Regions from separate parts of the Halobacillus sp. ABA4_118 genome, predicted to be linked through region 2. Evidence: a T-box and tRNA genes for the amino acid it is inferred to sense, from the RefSeq annotation. Region 2 holds a T-box; the other holds one or more tRNA genes.
What was found. A T-box is a leader RNA that pairs with one kind of tRNA and senses whether it is charged. The one in region 2 lies ahead of ACXAGL_RS01090 (valine--tRNA ligase), so its partner is inferred to be a tRNA-Val.
Positions count from the first base shown of each region.

Region 1: it has a tRNA-Val gene. The T-box ahead of ACXAGL_RS01090 (valine--tRNA ligase) is inferred to sense a tRNA for this amino acid. The anticodon was not compared.

Region 1 is NZ_JBSWWS010000001.1:2,676,330-2,679,744, forward strand. Features, by position in the region: gene ACXAGL_RS13460 (GNAT family N-acetyltransferase) at 1-66, opposite strand, end outside; gene ACXAGL_RS13465 (YjcG family protein) at 72-587, opposite strand; gene ACXAGL_RS13470 (alpha/beta hydrolase) at 623-1,351, opposite strand; tRNA gene ACXAGL_RS13475 (tRNA-Val) at 1,590-1,662, shown strand; gene ACXAGL_RS13480 (biotin/lipoyl-containing protein) at 1,817-2,062, shown strand; gene ACXAGL_RS13485 (DUF2254 domain-containing protein) at 2,118-3,415, opposite strand, start outside.
Region 2 is NZ_JBSWWS010000001.1:195,520-198,934, reverse strand. Features, by position in the region: gene hemL (glutamate-1-semialdehyde 2,1-aminomutase) at 1-201, shown strand, start outside; gene ACXAGL_RS01100 (LysM peptidoglycan-binding domain-containing protein) at 375-1,334, shown strand; gene ACXAGL_RS01095 (hypothetical protein) at 1,331-1,519, opposite strand; T-box leader at 1,646-1,867, shown strand; gene ACXAGL_RS01090 (valine--tRNA ligase) at 1,956-3,415, shown strand, end outside.

The DNA.
Region 1 (3,415 bases), 2.5 Mb from region 2:
GACGATTTTTCTCACTGTGTAGGCATCGTCCAGCTGCTGTTTGTTTCTGACCTGCCGGATATCCACGAGCTTCACCCTCTGCCAAGGCGGAATGTCTCATAGACACTCCATGCGCCGTTTTCAAGTTGGTAAAGAAGCTGGAAACGATCGACCTGATCCTGCAGATCGAATTTAAGCATAGTGAGGCTGCCGTATACATCGGAAAATTCCTCGTCTGAAAGCTTCTGAGCAATCGTGATGTGCGGAACGAAGGAGAAATCTTTTTCTTCCGGCAGTACACCAGTGTAAAGTTTATCATTCAAATCAAAAATTTCATCGGATGGTTCAATCTTCAGGTAGATGGTGTTGGTTACGGGAGAGAAGGAACTTACCTTGTACACCCCGTAGGAGAATGGCTCTGTGTTCTTGGCAATTTCCCTCAGCTGGGGGATGATTTCACTTTCAATCTGATCTTCCTCCGCTTCAAACGCCTCTTTCATCGTAATGTGAGGAGGAATCAGCGCGTAATGAGGGTCATATCGCTTGCGGTAAGAATTCGCTACATCTTGTACTTTTTTTGATGGAAACACTGCTATTCCGTATTTCATTGAACTAACCTCCTGATTGTCCCATTTTAAAACGTTTATTCACCACTAAATATGTTCAATAAAGCCCGTTCAAAATCCTTCTGCCAGGATCCCCAAGTATGACCGCCATCCAGCTCATGGTACGTATAGGAGACCGGCTTTTCCTGTAGAAGATCCCGCAGCTTTCGATTTGGTTCAAGAAAATCCATCCGCTCACCGGTTGTCGTCTCCACGTCCGTTTCCTCCAGACCGATGGTGTGATCGATGGTTAATGAAGAAAGCTGCCGCCCTGTGTCGACGACTTCCAGGACGTGATCATCGACATAAGGACTCTGCATGATGACATTTCCGAAGATATTCGGGAATTTAACAGCTGTCATTAAGGCAAGGGTTCCGGCAAGGGAATCCCCGGCCAGTGTCCGGCCTCTCCCCATATTATACCCGGGCAGCTGTTCATCAAGAAATGGGACGACCTCCCTGATGAGGAAGCTGACGTAGTCTCCCTGTCTCTGGCCGTCAGGATGGTATTTCTCCCTGCGGTCGTATTTATCCTTGTAATGTATACCAATGAAAATCGTCCGTTCCATACGTTCCTCCCTGTGGAGCTTATCGCTCAGAGTGGCAGCGCGCCCCATGGAGTAATAATCGTTTCCATCCTGCATGATACAGAAATGGTACTTGTATAGAGGAGAGAAGTTGTTCGGCGTATACACACGAAGGGTCATTTCTTCGTCTAAGTACTGACTGTTTATGGTGTACTCGGTCATGGATCCGTCTCTACCCATAAATAGACCACCTCCTTACAGCACGGAAGTATATGAAAATTTCCCGCTTAAAATTCGATGTAAACGTTGCACTTCTTATTTTATCATAGAATTGTTGAAAAAGTGGAACAGATCAATAACCCAAATGATGGAGGGAGGAGGAAGGTTTGTAAAAAAAGTTTGTCGAATCATGTTGACTTCAATTGTGATCCATAGTATATTAATCTTTGTCAGCAAAAAACGACAAATTTCTACATAAGATTCCGTAGCTCAGCTGGGAGAGCGCCACCTTGACAGGGTGGAGGTCGTTGGTTCGAGCCCAATCGGAATCATCATACAAAGTGCCGGAGTGGCGCAGTTTCTCATCCAGGGAGAGGCTGCGTCACTTCTTTTTTATTTTCCAGTCATCTTGTCCTCTTCTCCCACATATGCTGTTTCAAACGCCCTGAGCTGGACCGGGCGTGGTGAGAACAGGAGGAATGAACCATGCGGCCCGAAAAAATCATTTCCCCGTGTTATGGAGAAGTGACCGAAATCCTCGTTCAGAACGGGGAGTATGTCTATGAATGGGAACCCCTTTTTGTTATTAAGCGGGACGGGACAGAGTCAGAGGTAGCGGTGGGCATCAGCGGCAGCCTGAAAAAGCTTCATATTAAGAAAGGTGATAAAGTGTCACCTGCCACCCTTCTTGCCGAGATGGAAGACGATATGATCATATCCGGCAGCGATTAATACACAAAAGAGAACCGTCCGGAATATGGACGGTTCTCTTTATTTGGTACACAGGTTATGAAGCATCATCGCTCTTCAAGGAAATGGTTGTCCCACACGCATCGGCCAGTTTCTGTGCCTGATGGTTAAACCGCTCAAAATCAAGCTCGTCCATATTCTCTACATCAACAGCCTTAATAATGTAACGGCCGAATCTCCACACGTCGTCCTGGACTTTCTCCTTTTGTATGAATGCCAGTTTGTACAATACTTCCATAACGGAGTTCATGACGGACACATCATGGTGTCCGTAAATGCGGATTTGATAGAAGCATTTATACAAGTATTCACTAAAAGGTACCGGCTCTGCGATAAGACGGAGGTGGTCATTATCGTCCGGGTAATATCGGATCGGCTCATATACATCGGCGAGCTCAACGAGGAGGGAGCCGATCCGGTTGATGCAGTTCGTGGCCGTATGAGGATCATTGAGACTTGGGGAAATGGCGCGCACGGCGATTTCCACAAGCTTCTGCAGTGAAAATTCTATATCCTGAATGTCGACCCGCTCGTTGCCGATCACGACAAAATCTCTTGCTTCTTCTGGTGTGAGGTTCTCCTGCTCTGATTCTACCCAGTAATAGAACAGGGGCATTTCTTTCTGAATGTATTCCCCCATGGAAAAGGTGGTCTCCAATAAAAGGTCATTTTTCTCCGCCCATTGAATCAAGGAAGAGTAATTGACACTCTGGATATATCCGGATTCCCCTGTCGCAATGACTCTTTTCTCTGAATTCTTTCGTCTTTCAATTTCCTCGTGATCCCATTCGGTGTAACGGTCGTAATTTTTCTCGGAAAAGGTTCCGTTGATCAAATCAGACGTGCTCTGGCGAATGGTGCCGATTAAATTGTTCACTTTGATGAAACGGGAAGAGTGGTGAATGAAAATGATAAAGAAAGCCAGGCAGACGATGGATACGAAAACGGTTAAAAACGGACTGATGAATCCGGATCCGGAATCCTTCCCAAGCAGGAACAACTGCAGCAGGGAAAAGATGAAGCCGAAGGAGAAGACCCCCAACACGTGCTGGGTGATCCGGCTTTTCATAAAGTCCTGAAGTGTCCTGGGAGAGAATTGAGTGGTATAGGTTGTAAGGACAACCATAATGGTGGAGAAACTGATGGTTGTCATCGTTAAGATGGAGGTGACGAGCGATCCGTACAGTGTTTGAGCCACTGAGCTGCCTGTAAGGAGGAAACCGGGAAGGGCGTCCTTCCAATTGGATACGATCCATTCATCAAGAAGAATGGAGATCACAACGCTCAATATGGAAATCACGCTGTAAATGGCGGGAAGAAAAAGAAAACTGTCTC
Region 2 (3,415 bases):
GACGAACCTGTCTATAACTTTGAAACGGCTAATCAATCAGACCTGGATATGTTCAAGAGATACTATCAGGGCATGATTCAGGAAGGTGTCTATCTTCCACCTTCCCAATTTGAAGGAATGTTCCTTTCCGTGAAGCACACGGAAGCAGACATTGAACAAACGATTGAGGCAGTCAACAAAGTATTTTCAACACTTAACTGAACGCCCCTTTTAGAAAACAGGCAGCCGTTATCATCGGCTGCCTGTTTTTTTGGGGGAGAATACCGGTGGATAGCGGGATGTTTTACGGCGATTCCTCCCATTCATGTATATAACGATATCTTCCGCATAAGGTGTTAGTAGAGAACAGGAATACCTTAGGGAGGGACTCTGGATTGCCGAATAAACAAAATGTATTTTCCTTTTATCTGGATGAATCGATATGGTTTCAGGAAGGACAGGGTGTAAGAGAGCTGATTGGTATTTCTTTAGAGCCAGATATTACGATTGAAGACCGCGGAGATGAAGTCTGCCTGAAGGGGACCGTTGATCTCGGCGGTGAATATATTCCAACGGGCCCTCAATCCGAAGCGGAGCCTGCGGGAGCTTCGGGAGCAAGGGTGATGGATACTGTCGAAGCGCAGGATGACGGTGTCTACGTCTTTTCCCACGCTTTTCCAGTAGAGATTCGGGTCCCATTGGAGCGTGTTTCCAATTTGGATGATGTGCTGATTGACATTGAGACGTTTGATTATGAACTGCCGGCTGACCGTCAGCTCCGCCTTCACGCACAAATCACGATTAACGGAGTCGAGGAAGCCCGGAATGAAGCGGCCAATGACGATGCGTTCGATGAGCCTGTCCAGGCGGGACCTGTCAACTTCAAGGAGGAAACGCCGGAAGCCGAGCGGGCGGTTCCCGAAAAAGAAGCCCCTGTATTCCGGATGAACGGACAGGAACAAGAGGAACAGGAACAGGACGATGACGGACGTTGGTTTTACAAGAAATCACAGAGCTTTCCTGAATTTTTTGGAACAGAGCAGGAAGCTGTCCATGACATCCAGGCTTCTCCCGACAGTACGTCAGACTGGGGAGAGGTCAGTGTGGAGGAGTCCTCAGAGTCCAGTGAATCGGAGGCGCCCCCTGGTGGGATGGATGGCATCAAACAAATTTTCAAGCACTTGTTCCCGAACCGTGAGGATACGTATACCCGGATGAAAATGTATATTGCCCAGGGGGAGGAGACTTTGACTTCCATCGCTGAGAAGTATGATGTTCCAGTCAGACAGCTGGAGCGTGTGAACAGCTGTGATGAGGATGTAGCCCCTGGACAGATTGTGTATATTCCTGATTAAATCCATTTGTATTTAAAAGCCAGCCACAGACCGATGACGAGTCCGAGAAGGAAAATATCGAAGGTCGTCGGCCAGAAAATGGTACGTAAAGCCTGGAAAATCACAATCGGAAGCAGAGAGGTTTCAATGACAATCAACCACGTCTTACACCATGGTGGCAGCCGGTAGCGGTACATTCGGCTCATCTGTACACCTCGTTTCTTAAATATAGAAGCCCGCAGGCCCTGTCTGCGGGCTTCTGCATATTTTTTGTCAGACAGTTGACTAAAGACGTATGTTCTATATACAATATGTAATATAGTCTTTATACGTGAAATGCTTAGATAGGGAGTAGTACGTAATCATTTCTTCCAGAGAGGAAAACGAATGGTGGAAGTTTTCCATGAACCCTGATTATGAAAGTCGCCCTTGATGCAGCTTCTTTGAACATGAGTAGGAGAAGCCGGTTCGAAGCCGTTATGATTGTGAGTGTGCAGGAGTCTCTCCTGTGAAATAAGGTGGTACCACGGAAATCAAACCCTTTCGTCCTTTTACTGGATGAAAGGGTTTTTTTATTTTCCCGGCTGGTAAACCCCTTGCAGAGTGTAATGACTGATAACAATTAAAGGAGGAAGATCAGAAATGAGTGAACAGGATCTTTCAATGCCAACCAAATATGATCCGGCCGCTGTCGAAATGGACCGGTACCAGTACTGGGTGGATGGGAAATTTTTTGAAGCCGAAGGTGATACGGACAAAGAACCGTATACCATCGTTATTCCCCCGCCGAACGTTACAGGAAAGCTTCACCTCGGCCACGCATGGGATACGACCCTGCAGGATATTTTATCCCGTGTGAAGCGGATGCAGGGCTATGATGTCCTGTGGCTGCCCGGGATGGACCATGCCGGAATCGCTACACAGGCGAAGGTGGATGCCAAACTTCGTGAACAGGGGGTTTCCCGTCACGACCTCGGCCGTGAGAAGTTCCTTGATAAAGCATGGGAATGGAAGCATGAATATGCGAAGTTCATCCGCGCGCAGTGGGAAAAGCTCGGCCTCGGCCTAGATTATTCCCGCGAACGGTTCACGCTTGATGAAGGTCTTTCCGACGCTGTTAAGGAAGTATTCGTTACTTTATATGAAAAAGGCTTGATTTACCGAGGGGAATACATCATCAACTGGGATCCGGCTACACAGACGGCTTTATCGGACATCGAAGTCGAGTATAAGGATGTCCAGGGAGCGTTTTATCATATGCGCTACCCGCTGAAGGATGAAGAAGGGTCCATCGAAATTGCTACGACCCGTCCGGAGACGATGCTTGGGGATACCGCCATTGCGGTTCACCCGGAAGATGAGCGCTACAAGCATCTGATTGGTAAAAAAGCGGTTCTTCCTATTGTGGGAAGAGAAATTGAAATTGTCGCTGATGACTACGTCGACATGGAATTTGGTTCAGGTGCTGTGAAGATTACGCCGGCTCACGATCCGAATGACTTTGAAATCGGGAACCGCCACGATCTTGAGCGTGTGCTCGTCATGAATGAAGACGGTACGATGAATGAAAATGCCGGGGCGTATAAAGGGATGGACCGTTTTGAATGCCGCAAGCAGATTGTCAAAGATCTTCAGGAGCAGGGCGTCCTGTTTGAAATAGAAGATCATATGCATTCCGTCGGTCACTCCGAAAGAAGCGGGGCTGTAGTCGAGCCTTATCTTTCCACACAGTGGTTTGTTGATATGAAGCCGCTGGCGGATGCCTCCGTCGACCTTCAAAACGGAGACGAAGCCGTTCAGTTTGTTCCGGACCGTTTTGAAAAACCATATCTGCATTGGATGGAGAACACCCGTGACTGGTGTATTTCCAGACAATTGTGGTGGGGCCATCGTATTCCGGCCTGGTACCATAAAGAGACCGGCGAAATTCACGTAGGCAAAGAAGCGCCGAAAGACCCTGAAAACTGGAAGCAGGATGATGATGTCCTGGATACGTGGTTCTCTTCCGCCCTCTGGCCGTTTTCAACGATGGGCTGGCCGGATGAAGGAAGCAGTGACTATAAGCGCTACTTCCCGACCAACGTTCTCGTAACCGGCTATGA